Regions from separate parts of the Halomonas sp. A3H3 genome, predicted to be linked through region 2. Evidence: predicted binding sites of a transcription regulator. Region 2 holds the regulator's gene; the other holds the start of a gene.
What was found. Region 2 encodes PhoB, which activates phosphate uptake and scavenging genes when phosphate is short. Its sites were predicted from a motif close to TGTCATANNNNTGTCANA; they were not measured.
Positions count from the first base shown of each region.

Region 1 (10,863 bases), 1.1 Mb from region 2:
CGGCGTGCTGGGCAGGCCAAGGGAGAGCCGCGCTTCCAGCCATAGCCGCTGGTGGGCAGCTACCTGCTCAACGTGAGCCATCACCGCGCGATCCGCGACCCAGCGGCCATCGATGCGCGTGGGCTCTACGCCAGCGGCGGTTAGCGACTCGTGCACCTGGGGGCGAATGCCGAACACGACGACCAGTCGCACACCCAGGGTATGCAGCAGCGCCAAATCCTGAATCAGTTGCTCCCCTCGGCCAGACGCCATGGCTTCGCCTTCAATTAAGATGACAAAGGTTCGCCCCCGGTGGGCATTGATGTAGGGGGAAGCGTTACGAAACCAATCAACAAAGGGGAAGCGTGTATCCAAGGGCCGCTCTCCGGCAGCAGGTGAAAGAAACAATCTCAAAAACGATCTCAAAAACAATCTCCAGTTACTTTACCAGAGCACGAAAAACAGCGGCACCTTCAAATGCAAATCTGCTCAATCTAATGCAGATAAACATGAAGATGCCGCTGTGATCTTATCGCTCAGATGCTTCTAAAGCCTTTCGAGCCTTGGCGTACTACGTTTACAAGTGCTGTTTATTATCCGTTAACCGAACATGCCCTTGAACATGAAGAAGAACAGAATCGCCAGGCCCGCGCCTGCTGGCAGTGTGATCAGCCACGACATGGCAATCGTGCCGATGACCCGCAGGTTCAATGCCGCCATGCCGCGTGCCAGCCCCACCCCAAGAATCGCGCCGACCAGGGTGTGGGTGGTGGAAATCGGCAGGCCAGTGCCCGAGGCCAGCACCACCGTCGTGGCTGCCGCCAGGGTAGCGGCAAAGCCACGGCTGGGGGTCAGTTCCGTAATCCCGGTACCCACGGTAGCGATGACCTTATGGCCGTAGGTGACCAAGCCCACTACGATACCAGCTCCACCCAATACGAGTACCCACCAGGGCACCAGTGCGGAACCACCAATTTCACCGCCGGTTTGCACCACACTGATCACCGCTGCCAGCGGGCCAACCGCATTCGCCACATCGTTGGAGCCGTGGGCAAAGGCCATGGCGCAGGCGGTGAAGATCATCAGCACGCCGAACACACGCTCAACGTTGGCATAGCCGAAGTGGTCGTTGGTATTGTGCTCGAACTTGATACGCCGCTGCATGATCAGGCCAATGCCCATAATCACCAGGCCCAGCAGGATCGACAGCAACAGGCTCTGATTGAAGGTTAGATCCAACCCCACATGAGATAACCCTTTGGTCAGCGTGACCATCGAAACGATGAAGCCCACCAGAAACACATAACCGGGTACGTAGCGTTTGGCGGCCGTGAACGGGTTGGCGTCCTCGAAAATCAGGTGGTGTACCGATTTAAACAGCACGAAACCGATGGTACCTGCCAACAAGGGGGAGACCACCCAACTGGCGGCAATCTTGCCTACCGCACCCCAGTCCACCGTGGCAGGGCCTAGCCCTGCGACCGCAAAGCCTACGATCGCGCCGACAATCGAGTGCGTCGTGGAAACCGGCCAGCCTTTCATGGAGGCCACCAGCAGCCATGTTCCCGCCGCCAGCAGTGCTGCCAGCATGCCGTAGACCAGCAATTGTGGGTCGTCCTGTAGCAGTTCGGGGTCGATAATACCTTTACGGATCGTATTGGTAACTTCGCCACCGGCTAGCCAGGCACCCAGGAATTCAAAAATGACCGCAATCAGGATGGCCTGCTTGATGGTGATCGCTTTCGACCCCACCGAGGTTCCCATGGCATTGGCCACGTCGTTGGCGCCAACGCCCCAGGCCATGAAAAAGCCAAACAAACAGGCCAGGATGATAAAGATTTCACCGTGCTGGGCAATAATCAGCATGAAAGTCCCCTTAGCGGGCAGTCAGGATCTGCAGACGGCTACCCACGCGCTCGGCGCGGTCGGATAGTTCGCCAACCCATTCAATGATCTTGTAGAGAAAGATCACGTCCACTGGTGGTAGCTGGCTCTCAAGCTTGAACAGCTGGCGGCGAATGGTGATCTGTTGGTCGTCGGCTTGGTGTTCGAGGGTGTGCAGCTCACGGATCATCTTCTGCATCACATCCGAGACATTTTTGCCAAAGCCGGACTCGAGCAGATCCTTGAGCTCTTCTAGCGCTTGACGCGCTTGCGCCACGCAGGCAACGCTGGTTCGAATGTAGTCGCGCATCGGCGCGGCCAGCTCATCCGGCACGCGCATTTTACGCCCCAGCATAATGCCGGTAATGTCACGCACCTTGTTGGCGATCTTGTCCTGCACGCTGATCAGATCAAGCAGATCGGAGCGCGACACCGGAAGAAACATGGTGTTGGGCAGGTTCAACCGCAGTTCTGTTTTCAGCGTATCGGCGTCATGCTCTAGGCGGGTGACGTTTTCGCGCAGCTCAGCCGCTTTGTCCCAGTCATCAGCCAGGGTTGCTTCAAAAAACGGCAACAGCTGATCGGCACACTCATTCGTCTTGACGATATGGGCCAATAACGGCTGGAATGGCGAGCGGCCAAACATCGAAGAAAAAGGATTGGAGGTAACCATAATGCCTTTTAGCCTGTTTTCGGGGAGCCTGGAAATGGCGGCGCCAGTATAAAGAGTGCGCCTGCCGCCGTCATGAAAAGTTCACAAATGTAATCAAATATTCATTTAAATGTCACGATAACGAGGTGGCTAGCGTCATGAAAAGCCCAAACCCCATGGAAGTGGAACTTAAACTGGCCCTTGCCCCGACAGGGCCTGCGGCGCTGACTCAACACCCGTATCTCGCTTCACACGCCGTGCGTAAACAAACGCTGACCAATACCTACTTTGATACCCCTCAGGGTGATCTGGCGAAAGCACATATTGCGCTGCGACTTCGCCAGGTAGACGGCCAGGTGCTGCAAACGGTGAAAACCGCTGGCCAAGGTGGCGGTGGGCTTTCCCAGCGCGAAGAGTGGGAGTGGCAGGTGGCTGGCCCGCAGTTGGATCTCGCTTCAATTGCCAAACTCCCCCCTTTTCAAGGCGAACTTAGCGGTGTACTTGATGCCCTCGCCCCCCAGCTCAGCACTGATTTCACACGGCGTAGCTGGCAGCTAAAAGAGGGCGCACAAGGTCAGCAGAGTCATATTGAATTGGTGTTGGATGAAGGTGAAATTATTAGCGGTGGCTATCGCACGCCAATTCGCGAGGCAGAGCTCGAATTAAAAGGCGGCGAGCCGGAAGCGTTGTGGGCGCTGGCGCTTAAGCTTGCCGAACAAGTACCGTTGCGGCCTTCGGATAGCAGCAAGGCGTCCCGTGGTAATGCCCTTAGCACCCAACACTGGCCGCTACCCGAAGCGCACTCTCCGGCGGAGTGGCTGCACCGCGCCACGCTGGCGCTGGACGCCTACCACGACAGCCAACAAGCCAGCTTTTTAAACGATGCCCAGCAGGCGCTGGCCACTCTCGCCGAACATCCCGAACTGGATGCCACCGCACGCGCTTATGCCCAGGCGCTGCCTGGCGCGCTCGATGCGGACGGCCAGCCCAATGCAGCCTACGGTAAAGCGGCGTTAGCGCTCGCCCATCGCTTGGCGTACCAAACCGCGCTACGCTAGCGTTTAACTAGAACGGCATTGAGGCTCACTTCAGGATGATGCGATGAATTTTCACCTAACCCCCGGTGCGGAAGGCCTCCGCACCCGCCTGTTCCATATCATATTTGAGTCTAACACGCCGGGAGCTAAAGCCTTTGACATCGCCCTGATCGTAGCGATTTTGATGAGCGTCGCGGTCATCATGCTGGACAGCATCGAGATTTATGCTGAACGCTACGGAGAACTCTTCTTTTATCTTGAGTGGGCCTTCACGCTATTGTTCAGCATTGAGCTGATCTTGCGCATTTACTGCCTGGAAAAGCCGACACTCTATTTAAGAAGCTTTTATGGCATCGTCGACTTAATCGCGATTTTGCCCATTTGGCTGGTACTACTGGTGCCCGGTGCACATGGTCTGGTGATTGTACGTTTGCTGCGAGTACTGCGCATTTTTCGTATTCTGCGCCTGATGGAGTTTGTCGGCGAGGCGCGTCTTTTAATGGATGCCCTTAAACGCAGCATGCGCCAGATATTGCTGTTTTTTAGCGCCATATTAATGGTGATTACCCTGTTCGCGGCGCTGATGTACACCATCGAATCCTCTGAGGCGGGCTTCACCAGTATTCCGATGTCGATGTACTGGGCCATTGTCAGCATGACCACCGTCGGCTATGGCGACATCGTCCCCGCTACTGCGCTGGGTAAATCGATTACGGTGGTACTCATGCTGCTCGGCTACTCGATCATTGCCGTGCCCACCGGGGTGTTTTCCGCTCAGGTGATTCGCTCGATCCGTGAAGAGCGTTACTCCGAAGAAGCCTGCCCCGGCTGCGGTCACGAACGCCATGAAAAACGCGCCCGCTACTGCCTACGCTGCGGCACCTGGCTGGATGAAGACAGCGAAGACCCGCGCAAGAAGGACGACGACAAAACAGATGACGCTCAAGAAAATAGCCACGAGAGTGACGAAGACAAGAACTAAGACAAAAACACGCCCCAAGACAGCTAAACTAAATCGTCAAACAAAATAGCCAAATCTGGGGCGCGCAGCGTTTATTTAATGCGGTATGGAGTGGTTATCTAACCGATCACTCCACTTCGTGCGGGGCTTCCCAGGCGTCTAACTCAGCCTCGCTCCAGGCACCGTAAGTAGCGTTGGGGAACACGATCCAATCGTTGCCAAAACGCTCGGCATTCTCTTCAACAAGCGCATGCTGCTGGTCAAGGTCGGCGCCCGCGAAGTCACCCGCGAAATCGTGAAGGGAATCACCCAGCTGCATCACCAGCGTGTGGTTATCCACCACTTCCGCGCGGCGTTCTGCCTTGGCAGGCCCCAGCAACATCACGCTCTGTTCAGAGACTTGGGGTAGCTCTAGCGCTTCCAAGGTGGCGATAGTGTCGGCCTCGTTCTCCTGGTAGCGATCAGAGACGTAAAAAATGGCCACGCCCTGCTCATCCGCGTAATCCAGGAACGCTTTGGCACCCGGCATCAAACGCGGTTCGCCTTCACGCTCCCAATGCTTCCATGTGTCCCAGGTGGTGTAGTCGTGGCACGCCTGCATGTCGCGAACCAACAGAGCGCTATTATCCAGCACCGTTTCATCCAGGTCGGTAATGATCGCCAAGTCGTCGCTGCCACCATGCGCCTCAATCTGATCCTCAAGCCGGTAGGTGGCGAGGGCAAAACCCTGACGCTGCAGAGCAGCGGCTTCAGCAGACTGCTGTTGATAGCGCAGGCCCATTGCATAGGCTTCCTGGGCACATATTTCTGCGTCATCACTATTTGCATGGCTGGTCAGCGGTAAAGCGGTGAGGCTGGCTAGAGCAGCAAGGGTGCAGAGGCGAGAAGGGAATGGCTTCGTCATTGAATGATCTCCTGGGCTAGGCGATCTCAAAAAGACGAGGCGATTCCTCGCCTTAAAGGATCACGATTTATTATCGAAAAGAACCGTTAGGATCATATTTTATTTTCATTGAACATTCAAATAATTAAAAATAGACAAATTCCCTGCTCATTAAAGCTAAAAGCAGGGATTTGCTCTGAAAAGTGTTTTTAGACGACGAAAGGAGAAATATCGCCGCGCCCTTCACGGATGATTTTCGGCGGCAGTTCGCGTAGGTCGATGACGCTGGTGGGGTCTAAATGGCAGGCGCCGCCGTCGATAATGGCATCCAGGTGGGCGCCAAAACGCTCGCGGATCTCTTCCGGGTCGTTCATGGGCAGGTCATCGCCCACCGGAATCAACGTTACGCTCATCAACGGCTCGCCTAATGCGGCCAGTAACGCGTGGGTAATGCGGTGATCCGGTACGCGCACGCCAATGGAGCGCCGCTTGGGATGCAGTAGCAGGCGCGGCACTTCTGAAGTGGCATCCAGAATATAAGTATAAGGCCCTGGAGTATGGGCTTTCAGCAACCGAAATACATCGTTATCTACCTTGGCGTAGGTGCCAATTTCCGAGAGATCGGAACACACCAGGGTGAAGTTGTGTTTATCGTCCAGTGAACGTAGCCATTTTATCTTCTCAATGGCTTTCTTCTCACCCAGATGGCAGCCAAGCGCATAGCCCGAATCAGTGGGGTAAGCAACCACACCGCCTTTACGAATGATCGCAATCGACTGATCGATGAGGCGTTTCTGAGGGTTTTCCGGGTGAATCTGAAAATATTGGCTCATTGGTAACTCCTGTCCGTAGGCACTGCCTATACAGCATAGCCGACTTGGCTTTTAACTGACCGGGCTTTGCAATGACCCGGCTGTGATTTAACCGACCGCCAGCAGGCCGGGTGACGCATCGCGCAGGTGCAGCAGCCGGGGATGCTGCCATATGGGGGGCGCCGCAGTGCGCGGCACTAGGCTCATGCTGCCGGGGGCCGCATGACTGCCAGGGAAGTGAAAATCGCTGCCCATAGAAGCGTAAAGGTCGCGCTCCACTAGCTGACGCGCCAGGTCGCGGGTGCTATCCGGGTTCTGCTGGCCGCTGACCAGTTCAACCGATTGGCCGCCCGCCGCTTGGAAGGTATCCATCAACAGGCCTCGCTTGCGCCGGGTTAAGCCGTGGCGCAGTGGATGGGCAATCACGGCCACACCACCGGAATCGACAATCCAGCTCACGGCTTCGCTGATTTCCGGCCAGTGGGCTTTAACATCGCCCTTTTTGCCGCTGCCCAGATAGCGCTTGAAGGCGCTGGCCCAGTCGGACACCACGCCTTCCGCTACCAGCGCTCGGGCAAAGTCCGGGCGGCCTAGCGGGCGGTCGCTGCCGGCGTGCAGGCGCGCTTTTTCCAGCGCGTTGGATAAACCGACTTTTTCCAGCCTTTCGGCGATCACTGCTGCACGCTGTATCCGCGCTTCACGCTGCTGAATCAGGCCTTCTACCATTGGCCCCTGTAAGCCACCGGGCATCAACGCCACCACATGGATATTGACGCCCTGCCAGCGTGTGGATAACTCACAGCCGGGGATAAGACACAGCCCTGCTTGCTCCGCCGCGCGGCCCGCTTCTTCAATGCCGTCCATGGTATCGTGATCGGTGAGCGACATGTGCGTCAGCCCGCGTTCGGCACACAGGGTTACCAGCTCGGTGGGCGTTAACGCGCCATCGGAAGCGGTTGAGTGCATGTGCAAATCAACTGGGTAGCGCTGATCGGCATCAAAGGTAGTGGGAAGTCGAGGCATAAGCATGACGCCGTGTGGCCAGTTTGTCAGAATGCGCTTTTCAGCTGTGAATGAACCCTTCGCAATGGGTAAGATATGGTGCGCGCTTATGCCAGTGCGGTCAATTAACGGTCACTTTGCATCCTCGTCTTATCAAGGAGTTATACCCAAATGCTGTATGCCATTATGAGTGAAGATGTACCCAATAGCTTAGAGCGCCGCTTAGCGGCCCGGCCAGACCACTTGGCACGCCTGGAAGCGCTGCGCGATGAAGGCCGCCTGGTACTGGCTGGCCCTCACCCTGCCATCGACGCTGAAAATCCTGGTGATGCAGGCTTTTCCGGCAGCTTGGTGGTAGCGGAATTCGACAGCCTGGAAGACGCCAAGGCATGGGCCGACGCCGACCCATACATTATTGCAGGGGTGTATGCCAAGGTAATTGTTAAGCCGTTCAAGAAAGTTATGCCTTGACGCCAATAGGCAAGTATGGAGGGTTCGTCGGCTTTTTCACAGAGCCTGTGGAAAACTCTGTGCAAACCCGGCGGACGCTTTGCGCTAAGCCAGAGATAACGCCAGCGCTAACAAATTGATCATTTTTTAACCACCTGTTCATCAATACGGATACCTGCGTGACCCAACGTTCAAACGCTTTGCCACCGCTTGCGGCATTAACGACGCCAACCCTTACCTGGAACGAGGGAGCCCCCCACGCAACAGCGTTTGATGACATCTATTTCACCCGTGGTGATGGGCGCGCAGAGACCGAGCATGTCTTTCTGGGTGCCAATCACCTCCCCGAACGCTTTGCCGCCTGGGAAGCCGCGCGGCCCTTTGTGATTGGCGAAACCGGCTTTGGCACCGGTCTCAATATGCTCTGCGCCTGGGCCTGTTTTGAACAACATGCACCTTCTTCTGCACGATTGCACCTGTTATCCACAGAGAAGTTTCCCCTTGAGCTAGTTGCCCTTGAACAAGCATTAGCTAGCTGGCCCTCGCTGGCGACTTATACACAGGCGCTCTGTGCCCAGTGGCCCGCCGCGGTTAGCGGTATTCACCGCCTGCACTTAACCGATCGCGTCACCCTTGATCTGCATTTCGGCGATACCACTGAGCGCCTGGAGCAGTTGGATGGTCAGGTCGACGCCTGGTTTTTAGACGGCTTTGCGCCGTCTAAAAACCCCGATATGTGGCAGCCTGAATTGTTTAACGCCATGGCCGCCCGTTCACGCCCCGGCGCGACTTTCGCCACTTTTACCTGCGCAGGCATCGTTAAGCGGGGCCTGAAAGCGGCGGGCTTTAACTGGAAGAAAGTGCCGGGCTATGGCCGCAAGCGGGAAATGCTAGCGGGCAGTATCGAAGCTCCACCAGCGGATCACCGCCGCCAGGCCACTCCCTGGTTTATCCCACCGCCTGCGACACCGGCCAAGCACGTTGTGATAGTCGGCGCCGGGTTGGCGGGAAGCAGCGTAGCGGCAGCGCTGGCACGGCGGGGCATTAAGGTGACAGTGGTGGAGCGCGAAGCACCCGGTGCGGGCGGTTCGGGTAATCGCCAGGGCGCTCTATATGTAAAGCTTGCCGCCGAGACCAATCACCAAAGCCGGGTTTATCTTGCTGGGCTGTTGTACAGCCAGCGCTGGTTAACGCAGCAAAACTCCCCCCAAAGCTTATGGCAGCCCTGCGGCGTGGTGCAGTTGGCAAGCAGTGATAAAGAGGCACGCCGCCAGCAGCGTTTTATCGAGCAACACCCGCTGCCACCTGAAGTCGTCACGGGCATGGAGAACCCGGCGTTAACCGAAACGGCAGCAATCACCGTCAGTGCACCTCACGGGCTTTATTATCCACAGGCGGGGTGGGTAAGGCCTAAGGCGCTGTGTGAGTACTTGCTTAGCCAACCAGGCATTAGCTTGCAGCAAGGCGACGTTAGCTCCCTTACCCAACTAGAAAACGGCTGGCAACTGAACTTGGCCGATGGCAGTACGTTGCGGGCGGATCAGGTGGTGATTGCCAGCGCGCATTTGGCTAACTGCTTTACGCAAACGGCGGAATTACCGCTACAGTCGGTGCGCGGCCAGATTAGCGAGCTAACGCTACCCAATGAGGTAGCGGGCCCTAAACGCGTCGTCTGTGCTGGCGGCTATGTGGCGCCCGCTTTAGAGGGTGTGCTGACCTTCGGGGCTAGCTTTATACCCAACAATGCGACAACTGATGTGACGGACGACGACCATCAGCGCAATATCGATGAGCTGCGCCAAACGCTGCCCGCTCTGGTAGAGAAGTTGGAACAGGCAGGCATTGAGCTGAGCCCTGAGAGCCTTAAGGGCCGTGCCGCCGTGCGTGCAGCAAGCCCCGACAAAACCCCTTACGCTGGGCCGGTGCCGGTGGCAGAAGCATGGCGAACGGACTATTCACTGCTGAGCAAGGATGCCACCCGCGTGGCGGAGATACCTGGCAGGCACCATCCAGGCCTGTGGATATCCACCGCCCACGGCTCAAGGGGGCTCGCCAGCGCGCCGCTTTGTGCCGAGGTAATCGCCTCACGAATCTGCGATGAACCTATGCCACTGGAGGCACCGCTGGTCGACCACTTACACCCAGGGCGGCGGATTATTAGTGCAATTATTCGTGGGCAGACTTAATAGACAAGCTTGAGATTGCTTCGTCGTTTCACTCTCGCCATGACACATTGGCTAGGCGCCTGGCTACAACATTCTTTTGTCATCGCGAGCGAAGCGCGGCGATCTCGGGTTTGCCTGCCAATGCCAGCAAAGATTGCTTCGTCGCTGCGCTCCTCGCAACGACATATTGGGTGGGCGCCTGACCACAACATTCTTTTGTCATCGCGAGCGAAGCGCGGCGATCTCGGGTTTGCCTGCCAATGCCAGCAAAGATTGCTTCGTCGCTTCACTCCTCGCAATGACACATAGGCGTCATTGTGAACGAAGTGAAGCAATCTGGGGTGGGTGCCCCGACAGGCTGAGATTGCCGCGTCGCTGCGCTCCTCGCGACGACATATTGGGAGGCTTTTCGCAAGATGAGGCTAAATATCGCCCTCTTCTTCATCGTCGGCGACATCGCGCCCAAACGAACGCCACTGAGCCAGGGTCATCACTTCGGTCATCTCTAATTCAAGGTCGTGGGCGATAATCAGCTCATTGCGCTCAAGCTGCTTTTTCAGTTCGGCTACCCAGCCGTGCATGCCCTCGCCCGTGGTATCAGTGGTGTCGTAGCCCTGGCGGGTCACAAACGCCTCCAGCAGGGCATTGAGGGTGTCCGGCGGCAGCATTCGGGCGGGTACTTCAATAAAACGGCTCATTAACGCTGCTCCCACTCAGCCAAACGTTCGATAAAGGTGGCTTCGTCCACTACTTCCACGCCCATCTGTTCAGCTTTGGTAAGTTTACTGCCCGCCGCTTCGCCTGCGACCAGGCAGGTAGTCTTCTTCGATACACTACCCGCCACCTTAGCACCCAACGCCTGCAAGCGTGCTTTGCCCTCATCGCGGGTCATACTCTCCAATGAGCCGGTGAGCACCCAGGTCTGGCCTTCCAGCGGCGTAGGGCCTTGGGTGACTTCCGCCTCCTGCCAGGTAATGCCCGCATCAATCAGCGCGGCAATGGTTTCCTGGTTGTGCGGTTGGCGGAAGAAAGTATGCA
Region 1 is NZ_HG423343.1:831,241-842,103, forward strand. Features, by position in the region: gene argA (amino-acid N-acetyltransferase) at 1-354, opposite strand, end outside; gene HALA3H3_RS03580 (inorganic phosphate transporter) at 580-1,845, opposite strand; gene HALA3H3_RS03585 (TIGR00153 family protein) at 1,856-2,536, opposite strand; gene HALA3H3_RS03590 (CYTH domain-containing protein) at 2,674-3,573, shown strand; gene HALA3H3_RS03595 (ion transporter) at 3,617-4,534, shown strand; gene HALA3H3_RS03600 (5'-nucleotidase, lipoprotein e(P4) family) at 4,641-5,417, opposite strand; gene HALA3H3_RS03605 (L-threonylcarbamoyladenylate synthase) at 5,606-6,229, opposite strand; gene HALA3H3_RS03610 (PHP domain-containing protein) at 6,317-7,237, opposite strand; gene HALA3H3_RS03615 (YciI family protein) at 7,382-7,681, shown strand; gene mnmC (bifunctional tRNA (5-methylaminomethyl-2-thiouridine)(34)-methyltransferase MnmD/FAD-dependent 5-carboxymethylaminomethyl-2-thiouridine(34) oxidoreductase MnmC) at 7,840-9,846, shown strand; gene HALA3H3_RS03625 (YheU family protein) at 10,248-10,523, opposite strand; gene ligA (NAD-dependent DNA ligase LigA) at 10,523-10,863, opposite strand, start outside.
Region 1: a site for PhoB is predicted at 2,636-2,653, ahead of HALA3H3_RS03590 (CYTH domain-containing protein). Genes of this name have one in related genera too.

Region 2 (10,863 bases):
TTAGCGCAGCGCTTGCCGGCTTACTCTGGCAGTGGGCCAAAACACGCCTACGCCGCCGTTTACCGCTCTCTTGGGCGGGTCTCTGGCTAGTTCCCTGGCTCTCTGTAATGGTGGCGATAGCACTATGGCTCGCGCCCTGGATGGAGCAGCAGTGGTTAGGCGGTGATTTACGCCAGTTACTCGACCAGCGCTATGGCATGGATTACGCCACCCGTAACGCACTGATTGTCGGCATTGCCATGGGCTTTGCCGTTATTCCCAGCATCTATTCACTGGCAGAAGACGCGCTCGCCGATGTGCCTGCCAGCTTAATCGAGGGCGCCCAGGCGATGGGGGCCAGCCGCTGGCAGGCGCTATGGAAAGTGGCGCTGGTGGCAGCGGGCCCAGGTATCTTCTCGGCGATAATGATCGGTGCGGGCCGGGCGGTGGGCGAAACCATGATAGTGCTTATGGCCAGCGGTAATACGGCTCTGTTTAGCGCCAGCCCCTTCGAAGGCATGCGCTCCATGGCCGCGGCTATCGCCATTGAGCTGCCTGAAGCGTCACCCGGTGGCCAGACCTACCATCTGCTGATCTTGGCCGCACTGGTGCTGTTTATCTTCACGTTTCTGGTCAACACCCTTGCCGAGGTCGTCCGCCAACGCTTACGCCGCCGCTTCCGCCAGATGGGGGGCACATGATGAACTCTGCGACCCACACCGCCTCTCGCCGCCGTCGTTTTAGCCGGGTAAATGATGTATGGCCCTGGCTTTGCGCAGCCAGCGTAGCGCTCTCCCTGCTGATGCTGGGCGCCTTACTCGCGCTACTGCTGGTACGCGGGCTAGGGCACTTTTGGCCCGCTACGCTGGAAGAGGTCACCCTTGACTCGGGTGAAACCTTTGCTGGTCAAGCTGTGCGCGAAGTCGCGCTACCCCAGCGAGCTGGGGATGAACGCCTCTACTTTACCGGCAACCAGGATATAGAGGGCGTTCGCTGGCGCTGGGTGGCGATTGATGACATTGCCGAGCGCGCCCAGCCAGACGATTTGATTCGTCTTGATCGCAGCCCCTGGGGTGACTTTATTGGCCGTTTGGTGGCCATTGAGCAGCATGATCAACGCTGGGAGGGAGACGCTGCCTGGCAGCGATTAAACGCTTTATTGGTACTTCCCGCCAGCCAACGCCAGGATAGCCAACTGCTGCTTACCACCGTGGACGGCCAAACCCTGCGCCAACCGCTGGCCAGCGTGGCGAGCGCTCAGGCTCCCAATGCCATGAGCGTGTGGCAGAAAACGCTCGCCTGGGGGGATGCGGTTTGGCGGTTTCTGAGTGAGGGCCCACGGGCCGCCAATACCGACGGTGGCGTCTGGCCCGCGATATTTGGCACGGTGCTGATGGTGATTTTAATGTCGGTGATGGTGACCCCGTTTGGGGTGCTGGCCGCTATTTATCTCAATGAAATCGCTCACCAGGGGCGGCTGACCCGGCTGGTACGTATTGGTGTGCGCAATCTGGCGGGCGTTCCGTCGATTGTGTATGGCGTATTTGGTTTGGGGGTGTTTGTGTACGGCATCGGCGGCTCGCTGGATGAGTGGTTTTTCAGCGATACCCTACCTTCGCCCACCTTTGGCACCGGCGGCCTGTTATGGGCGTCGCTCACCCTGGCACTGCTGACCCTACCAGTGGTGATTGTGGCAACAGAAGAGGGGCTGGCGCGGATTCCCGAGGCGCAGCGGGAAGGCGCCGTGGCGCTCGGCGCCACGCGCTTAGAGATGCTCACCCGCATTGTACTGCCCATGGCGGCCCCCGCCATGCTGACAGGCGTCATTTTAGCGGTAGCTCGCGCGGCCGGCGAAGTAGCGCCGCTAATGCTGGTTGGCGTCGCTAAGCTGGCGCCTCAAATGCCCATCGATGGTGAGTTTCCTTACCTACATTTAGAGCGCAAGTTCATGCACCTTGGCTATCATTTATTTGATACCGCCTTTCACGGCGAAGATGTGCAGGCTGCCATACCGCTGGTTTACGCCACAGCGCTACTTTTAGTGTTAATTGTGCTGGTGCTTAACCTAACTGCCATATTTCTGCGTCATTATCTTAGGCGTCAACGGGGAAACGAATGCTAGCGTCATTACATTCAGCCAATACCTCTCAGGCACCAGTGGCGCACTTTTCGTCCGAGCACAGCTGCCTGAGTATCGATCACTTTAGCCTCGCCTACGCGGGGAAAGAGGCGTTGCGCGAGTTAACCCTCAGTGTTCCCCGGCATCGTGTAACGGCCTTTATCGGCCCGTCAGGTTGCGGTAAGTCGACGTTGTTACGGGCAATTAACCGTTTGCACGATCTTAATGAGTCAGTCACCCACAGCGGCCAAATCACGCTGGAAGGGCAGGATATTCATGACCCGCAAATGAATGTGACTGAGCTGCGGCGGCGTGTCGGGATGGTGTTTCAAACGCCCAACCCCTTCCCTATGTCGATCTATGAAAACGTGGCCTTTGGGCTACGACTGCAACAGCGCATGCCCAAGCGCAAAAGGGACGACATTATTGAGTGGGCGCTAACTTCCGCCGCTCTGTGGGATGAAGTGAAAGACCGCCTACACCGTTCCGCTTGGCAGCTTTCCGGTGGCCAGCAGCAGCGTCTGGTGATCGCCCGTACCTTAGCAGTACAACCCGACGTGCTACTGCTTGATGAGCCAGCATCAGCTCTAGACCCAATTTCAACCCTCAAAATTGAGGAGTTGATCCGTAACCTCAAGTCGGAGCTGACGCTGATCCTGGTCACCCACAATATGCAACAAGCGGCGCGCGTATCGGATTACACCGCCTTTTTGCATCAAGGGGAGCTGGTTGAATACGGCCCTACCGATCAGGTCTTCACCAACCCCCGTTTGCAACGCACTGAAAACTACATCACCGGCCGTATCACCTAGGCCTTAGCAACTGAACCGTCAGGAGTGCTCCATGGATATTACTAGCGACTCTCACAGCCAGCATATCTCTCGCCAGTTCAACCAGGAGCTGGAAGAGCTGAAAACCCACCTGATGGCCATGGGCGGTCTGGTGGAAAAACAAGTGCAGGACGCTGTCTTTGCCCTACTGGAAGGAGACACCCGGTTAGCCGAGCAGGTGCGTGACAATGACCGCCAAGTCAACGACCTGCAGCTGCAAATCGACGACGAATGCACCCGCGTACTGGCGCGCCGCCAGCCTGCTGCTTCCGATTTGCGTCTGGTGCTGGCCGTCATCCGCGCCACCTCAGACTTAGAGCGCATTGGTGATGAAGCCAGTAAAATCGCCCGCAACGCCCTGCTCCTGAGCGAAAGTTCTAGCACCATTCGTGGCCTGGTGGAGGTGCGTCACATTAGCGAGCACGTACGTAAAATGCTGCGCGATGCGCTCACCGCCTTTGCCCGCTTTGATACCGACCTGGCTATGCAGGTCGTACGCGAAGACGAACTGGTGGATGACGAGTACAGCAGCGCTATGCGCTCATTAATGACCTTTATGATGGAAGACTCACGCTCTATTACGTCAGTACTCAGCATCATGTGGGTACTGCGCGCGCTGGAGCGGGTAGGCGACCACGCCGATAACCTTGCTGAGTACGTGGTCTATCTCGTCAAAGGTTTGGATATTCGCCATAGCGACACCGATGAACTGGAACCACAGGTGCCAAAAAAGTCTTGACCTGATGGGGCTTTCCTCCTGCAATACGTCCAGGCTGCCACGCAGCCTGGACGTTGGAATCACGAGGAGCTCACCTAAATGCTGGATGCTGTCACTGCGCTTAGCCGAGGTACACGCTGTGTGTATCAACCGGGTATGCGCCGCTATGTTTTTCTGCCTATTCTGGTCAACCTGATTGTCTACGTGAGCATGTTCAGCTTTGTGCTCAACCGTTTTGATGGCTGGCTCGCCCATTGGATGGGCATGGTACCCGCTTGGCTTGACTGGTTATCCTGGCTTATCTGGCCCCTGTTTGTGATTAGCCTGTTGGTGGTGGTGTTTTTTACCTTCACGCTGGTTACCAGCTTGATTGCAGCCCCTTTTTACGGCTTTTTAGCCGCCAAAGTTGAAATCCAAGCCACTGGCCGCGAACCCATTGATGACCGAAACCTGACCAAAACAGCCATCGATGCTGTGGGACGCGAGTTTGTTAAGCTCGCCTATATTCTGCCTCGTGCCGCAGGCCTATTTGTGCTTAGCTGGATTCCAGGCGTCAATATAGTTGCTCCGCTACTCTGGGCACTGTTTTCTGCCTGGGTGATGGCAATCACTTATCTAGACTACCCAATGGATAACAACAAAGTAACGTTTGCCGATATGCGCCAACGGCTCTCTAAGCGCTGGTGGCAAAGCCTCACCTTTGGGGGGTTAGTGACCTTAATTACCTGGATTCCGCTGGCCAACCTGTTTTTGATTCCCGGCGCCGTTGCGGGTGCCGTACTGCTGTGGGACGACCACTATAGAGACGTACGTAGCGACAAACGTGGCGATGCACGTGGCATTACACCGCAGTAGGCGCCTATTACCCAGGCTACGTCACTTTGCTACCTTTATATTTTGTTCGTCGATCCTGGGCTCAATCAACAACAAAGGAATCACCGCATGATAAAACCGATGGCTTGGCTGGGTGGCGTACTCTTGATTGGCGCTATGTCTATTTCGATGACATCTATGGCGTTAGCCCACGACGTAAAAACAGAGACTCTTCGCATTGCGCACCCCTTCGCTACCCCAACCCCACCGGGTGCGGTAAACGGTGCCGCCTACCTTGATATCACCGCCGTTTCAGGCCCCGTCACTCTGGTTGGCGCGAGCAGTTCTGCGAGCAGCAACGTTGAGCTGCACGATATGCAAATGGACGGCGATATGATGCAGATGCGGCATGTGGACGAGATTCGTGTCGAGGCAGGGGAGACTTATACCATGCGCCCTGGTGGCGGCTTTCACTTAATGCTGATTGGCTTAACCGAGCCGCTGAAGGAGGGTGAGCGGTTTCCCCTCACGCTCACCTTCGCTGAACAAGGTGACGTAGACATCGAGGTCTGGATACAGAGCGCCCAAGACGGTAGCGAAGCTGCTGATGGGCATCACCACTGATGTCGTTGGCTTTTAACACATAGCAAAAACCCCACCAAAGCGGGGTTTTTAGCGAGTAACGCTTACATTAGCAGTTACACTTATCCTATTATTTACCAGTCGGTGCTATCACCTTCATCCCGGTTGAGTTCTCCAGGAGTGTAACCCTCTTGGCGAGAAGTAGGCCCTTTTTCAGCCGTAGAAGGACGGCTACTGGAAGGCGAAAAGTCCAAGCTATCAGCTTCGTCACGGTTCAAGTCGCCCGCAGAGACATGAGATGGTTTGGAAGCTGCATGCGACTCAGGTTTGTTAATGACATCCTGACCAGCGGTGCGGTCTTGGTTCAGTTCAATAGATGAGTGCGCCATCGCCATGGGGCTCGCGACCAAACCAAAAGCAATACCTACTATGGCGACTTTTTGGCTCATTTCTTTTAACAGCAAGATGTTCTCCTCATTATCCATGGATTCCGTTCATCGATGATTAGAACGGCTATTACGCTTTGCGTTGCATATTAGGCGTCAAAAAAGTTAGCTCACCCTTTACGGTCAAAATGATTGTGAGACCGGATGCCTGAGACATAACCCACCGGCAGGCTGATGATGGGCAGTGTATAAATAGCGACGCAATGAAATTAGGCTCCGCTAGAAAGCCGTACCTTAAACTAAAACAAGAATAGTGTGGGAGAGGTGTTGGATGCCACAAAAAATCAGACCCCGCATCAGCAGGGTCTAAGGACACAAGACTTTGACAATGACTAGCGCTAGCTTCCTTTCCTTTTGCGGGGCTGCTCCAACCTTGGAATTTAACCCTGACCAACGCTCTGATTGTCGTTTGATTCATTCCTTGAATCGATATGCATCCGTATCGGTGTGACACGCTTTCGCGTGTTTAGCTCACGTGTTAATCGTAATATATTTCTTCAGAATTGCAAATTTTTGTTACCAAACGTTTCCATCACCTACGTCTTGGGTCAAATCTTTTGCTGTGTACTCCGCTTGAGCGCTAGTGTGATGCGACTCTGCCTTGATGACTCGAGGGCGGTCGCCTTCGTCATACATCAAATCAGAGGGGCTAAATTTAGCCTGACCCGAGGTATGATGTGATTGAGCTTGAATAGGCTCATCGTCAACGGTCAAATCTTGATTTGCTTCGATGGACATATGGGCAAAGGCAAGCGGGCTTGCCAGCAAACCAAAAGAGAGACCTACGACGGCTGCTTTTTTAACAAAATCGTTAAACATACTATTTACTCCTGGTGACCGTTTGATACCGCTGAAGTGAAGTGAGAAGGGCTCTCTGGCCAGATCTCACTGCGGCTAGCTTCACTACCTCTAGAGAGCATATGTAATGCCAACTCTCTTATAAAAATAAAATACTTATATAAATCAATAATTTAAAATAAATACATTGCGCACAATTATACGCCGCTAAAAACAAAAGCACGCTAATTACATGTGCACTAATGACACATGCGCAAAACTGTCTGTGCCTTTATGACACACTCAGCAAAATAAAAGGCTCGATGCCAACAAAGCGCTACGGCATCAATTCATAAAAAACAAAACATGGCATTGGATAGAGAGGCGCAAAGAAAGATCGGCGGAAAAGATAGGGGAGAAAGTAGCGGGGGAATAAGCGAGATAAAAAGTAGGCAGCAAAAATTAGGCCCCGCATTGCGGGGCCCGATATCAGAATTGGCTATAGGTAATAACTAACGCTAGCTTCCACTCCTTGTGCGGGGCTCCAACCTTGGAATTAACCCTGACTAGTGTTCTGATTGCCTACTGATTCATCCGTGAATCTTAAAAGCATTCTTGCTTTTGTAACATCCTGTTAATCGCTTATTCATTCTCTGAAAAGCTTTTAATGATATCTAAAAGGTCATAGATAATTAGCTACCGCCATTTTCTTCTACAAGCTCATCCTTGTCATACTCAGCATCGTCTGAGTGACTGCTTGATTGCGGATCCATGTCGCTGGCACCATCACCTTCGTCATGGGTTAAATCGTCAGTCATGTCTGTTGTATCACTGCCAGTTGAACTACCGGTACCTTGGGAATCCATCGGTTGCTCGTCAGCGGTAATACCTTGGTTTTCGTCAATCGCCGAATTTTCATCAGTTTGTGCAAAAGCTAATGGGCTTGCCATCAGACCAAAAGATACACCTAAAATGCCAGCTTTCTTGAGAAAATCCTTGGACGTCATATCCTACCTCCGATCGCTGTTTAGTACCGCTTAATGAAGAAAGAAAGGCTTACTGAGAAGCCAGCAATTCCTGCGGTCATCTTCCTTCAATCTGTACTCTGCAGAAGGCATGCCAAAAAACTGAAGAATATAAATAAAAACAACAAAATCAAACTCTTACTTAAAAATAAGTTATGCCAAAAAGGCATCAACTGAGTCACGACACAACGCTTTGAGCTGTGTAAAAATGGCACATGGGTAAAGCTTTACCAACCTTGCATGCCAATATTGCACATTGTTACAAATATTATGCGATGGAATGACTTGCTAAATTAAACAAGACGCGAGGGGGGGAAGGCGCAGCGAAACAACGCACCCTTGCCGGGAAGGGACTCAATTTGTAGTTGCGCATCGTGGCGCAATAGCACGTGCTTAACGATCGCCAAGCCTAAACCTGTGCCGCCAGTCGCAGTGCTGCGCCCCTTATCAACACGGTAAAAGCGTTCTGTTAGTCGGGGAATATGAACGGGATCAATCCCTTCACCGTTATCTTCCACATCGATATAGCCGCCACCAGTAGCGCTAGCTTTCCAGCGCAGGGTGATTTGGCTGCCAGCAGGCGTGTAGCGAACCGCATTAAAGGCAAGGTTAGAGACGGCGCTGCGAATCTCCTGTTCACTGCCTAACAGTCGGGCATCGCTCTCAAGGGCGACGGTAATGGTATGACGTTGATGCGATAGGGCCAGCGCATCATCACAAACGCTTTGCAGTAAAGGCTCGAGTGGCAGTGGATGATGATCTTGGCCGCCCTGGTCAATTTCCAAACGCGAGAGCAGCAATAAATCGTTGACCAGATTCTGCATCCGCTGGGTCTGTTCCTGCATTTGCTGAATACTACGTCCCAAGCGCGGCGGAAGCTGGTCGGAGATATCACTGTAGGTTTCCAAATAGCCGGAGAGAACGGTCAGCGGCGTACGTAACTCATGGGAAACGTTGGCGACAAAGTCGCGCCGCATCTGCTCAAGACGATGCAAGCGGGTGATATCGCGAGCCATCACTAAGCGTTCGTCGTCACCATAGAGGGTAATTTGATACTGCAGGATTCGCCGTTCATCAATCGGTGAGGTGAGCGTTAACGGCTCACTGTAGTTACGCGAATTAAAATAGCTGATAAAGCCCGGGTCGCGCAGCAGGTTGGTAATGTGTTGACCACGATCATGGGCGGTTTGTAGCCCCAGCATGGCGGTGGCGGCGCTGTTCCACCACTCCAAATCACCGTGGCGATCAAGCATGACCACGCTATCACGCATTGCTTCAGACGACTCTTGAATACGTGCCAAAGTAGCCCGCAGACGGCTTTGGGTGATGCGCTGACTTTTTTGATAGCGGTATAAACGATCGAATAGCTCGCCCCACATCCCGCGAGCGGCAGGCGGTTCATCGTTAGGGTGGAGGGTGAGCCACAAATAGAGTTCGCGTAACTGTCGTAAGTGGTAAAACAGGCATCCCGCAAGCCCTGCTGCGAGCCCCAGCCCAGCCGAGCCCAACAGCCAGCCCAAGCAAGTGCCCAGCGTGGCCAGCCACGCTATTCGCCACAGCTCACGACTCCATAAACGCACATTTACACCCGTGCAGAGAAACGGTAACCGGTACCCCGAACCGTTTGGATCAGGTTTTGATGCACGTCACCCAGCGCTTTACGCAAGCGGCGGATATGCACATCGACCGTGCGCTCTTCAACGTAAACATTGCCGCCCCACACTTGGTCAAGCAGCTGGCTACGTGTGTAAGCGCGCTCTTGGTGAGTCATAAAAAACTGCAGCAAACGGTACTCGGTGGGGCCCATTTCCAGCGCTTTGCCGTGGGCACTTACCCGGTGGCTCACCGGATCAAGCAGCAGGCCGTTAATCTCAATCGGGTCTTCAACGCCACGTGGCGTCGCACGGCGCAGCACCGCTTTTAGCCGTGCCACCAATTCCCGGGGTGAAAAAGGCTTGGTGATATAATCATCGGCACCGGCTTCAAGCCCTTGAATTTTATTATCCTCTTCGCCTTTCGCGGTGAGCATAATAATCGGGATTTCAGCGGTGGTTTCTTCACGTTTTAGGCGTCTCGCCAGCTCAATACCGCTAGTGCCGGGCATCATCCAGTCCAGCAGCAGTAAATCGGGTTGGTGGTCGACCACCATGGCATGGGCATCCTGGGCGTTATCCGCTTCGAGCACGCGATAGTCAGCCATTTCCAGCGCTACCGCGATCATCTCGCGAATCGACGCCTCATCATCGACAATCAGAACGGTCTTGGCGGTCATACCAGAGCCTCACGGTGTTCAAAGAAACTAGTTCAAAGAAAAACAGTTCAAAGATAAACAGATCAATGACATGTCAGTGACGATAACACCATGACTTGATGACAATTACATGACAATCGCCTCGATCAGCCAGCCGCAGGCCACCAACTTAGCGCGATACCGGCAAAAATCAGCAGTCCCGACCAGTGATTATTGAGAAACGCCTGGAAGCAGGCATCCCGCTCCTGGTCGCGAATTAAGCGCTGCTGATGCAGAAAAGTCGCTGCCATTGCCGCTAGCCCTAACCAGAAGAAACCACCTAAACCAACCCGCCAGCCTACCCAAGCCAGCAACCCCAGGGTGGCTAGCTGGAGTAAGCCGATAATCAAACGATCCGCATTTCCAAACAGCACGGCCGTCGATTTAATGCCAATTTTTAAATCGTCGTCGCGATCGACCATGGCGTACTGGGTATCGTAGGCCACTGTCCAGCACACATTAGCGCAGAATAGCAGCCATGCTTCCAGCGGCACGTGGCCGAGCACGGCGCCAAAAGCCATCGGAATTGCCCAGGAAAAAGCCGCGCCCAGCACCACCTGAGGAAAGTGGGTATAGCGCTTCATAAACGGATAAATAATCGCCAGCAGCACCCCGCCCAGCGAGAGCAGCACCGTAAACCAGTTGGTCAGTAATACCAGAATAAACGCAGCGGCCACCAGGGCGATAAACAGCAGTTGAGCTTCGGTTTCGCTGATACGGCCCGTCGCTAGCGGACGTTGTTTTGTGCGTTTCACATGCCCATCGAAGTGGCGATCCGCATAGTCATTGACCACGCAGCCCGCAGCGCGCATCACATAAACGCCGGCCACAAAAATCAGCAGCACATTTCGCCCTGGTACACCTTCCGCAGCCACCCATAATGCCCACAGCGTCGGCCACATCAAAAGCCATGTGCCTATCGGCCGATTCAAGCGCATCAGCTGTAAAAAATCTGCCACGCGAGCCCATCCCTTCGGCCGCAACAGTGAACGATCCATGCTTACCTCACGAAGAATAAGATGCAGGCGCTAGCCTAGCGCGAAGGCAGGCCAAGATCATCCGCCATCGCCGTCAAAAAATACTCTTGCACTAATAATGACAGACTGCCGTGCTTACAGCCGTGATAAAAAACAGAGCGCCTTCCCCAGGCACAGCCTTCCTGTATGCCGTTGACGCTAGCAAACTGGGGGGAATGCGTCGTTACTTCCAATGGCCCACGCACTAAACCCGGCTGGCGAAATAGCCAACTACCTAGCGAGCGCTCGCCCAAGCACTCTAGCCGTT
Region 2 is NZ_HG423343.1:1,900,224-1,911,086, reverse strand. Features, by position in the region: gene HALA3H3_RS08445 (ABC transporter permease subunit) at 1-680, shown strand, start outside; gene pstA (phosphate ABC transporter permease PstA) at 677-2,101, shown strand; gene pstB (phosphate ABC transporter ATP-binding protein PstB) at 2,095-2,910, shown strand; gene phoU (phosphate signaling complex protein PhoU) at 2,942-3,667, shown strand; gene cysZ (sulfate transporter CysZ) at 3,746-4,501, shown strand; gene HALA3H3_RS08420 (copper chaperone PCu(A)C) at 4,589-5,083, shown strand; gene HALA3H3_RS08415 (hypothetical protein) at 5,176-5,526, opposite strand; gene HALA3H3_RS08410 (hypothetical protein) at 6,004-6,306, opposite strand; gene HALA3H3_RS08405 (hypothetical protein) at 6,957-7,271, opposite strand; gene phoR (phosphate regulon sensor histidine kinase PhoR) at 7,583-8,869, opposite strand; gene phoB (phosphate regulon transcriptional regulator PhoB) at 8,872-9,561, opposite strand; gene ubiA (4-hydroxybenzoate octaprenyltransferase) at 9,687-10,577, opposite strand; gene HALA3H3_RS08385 (chorismate--pyruvate lyase family protein) at 10,613-10,863, opposite strand, start outside.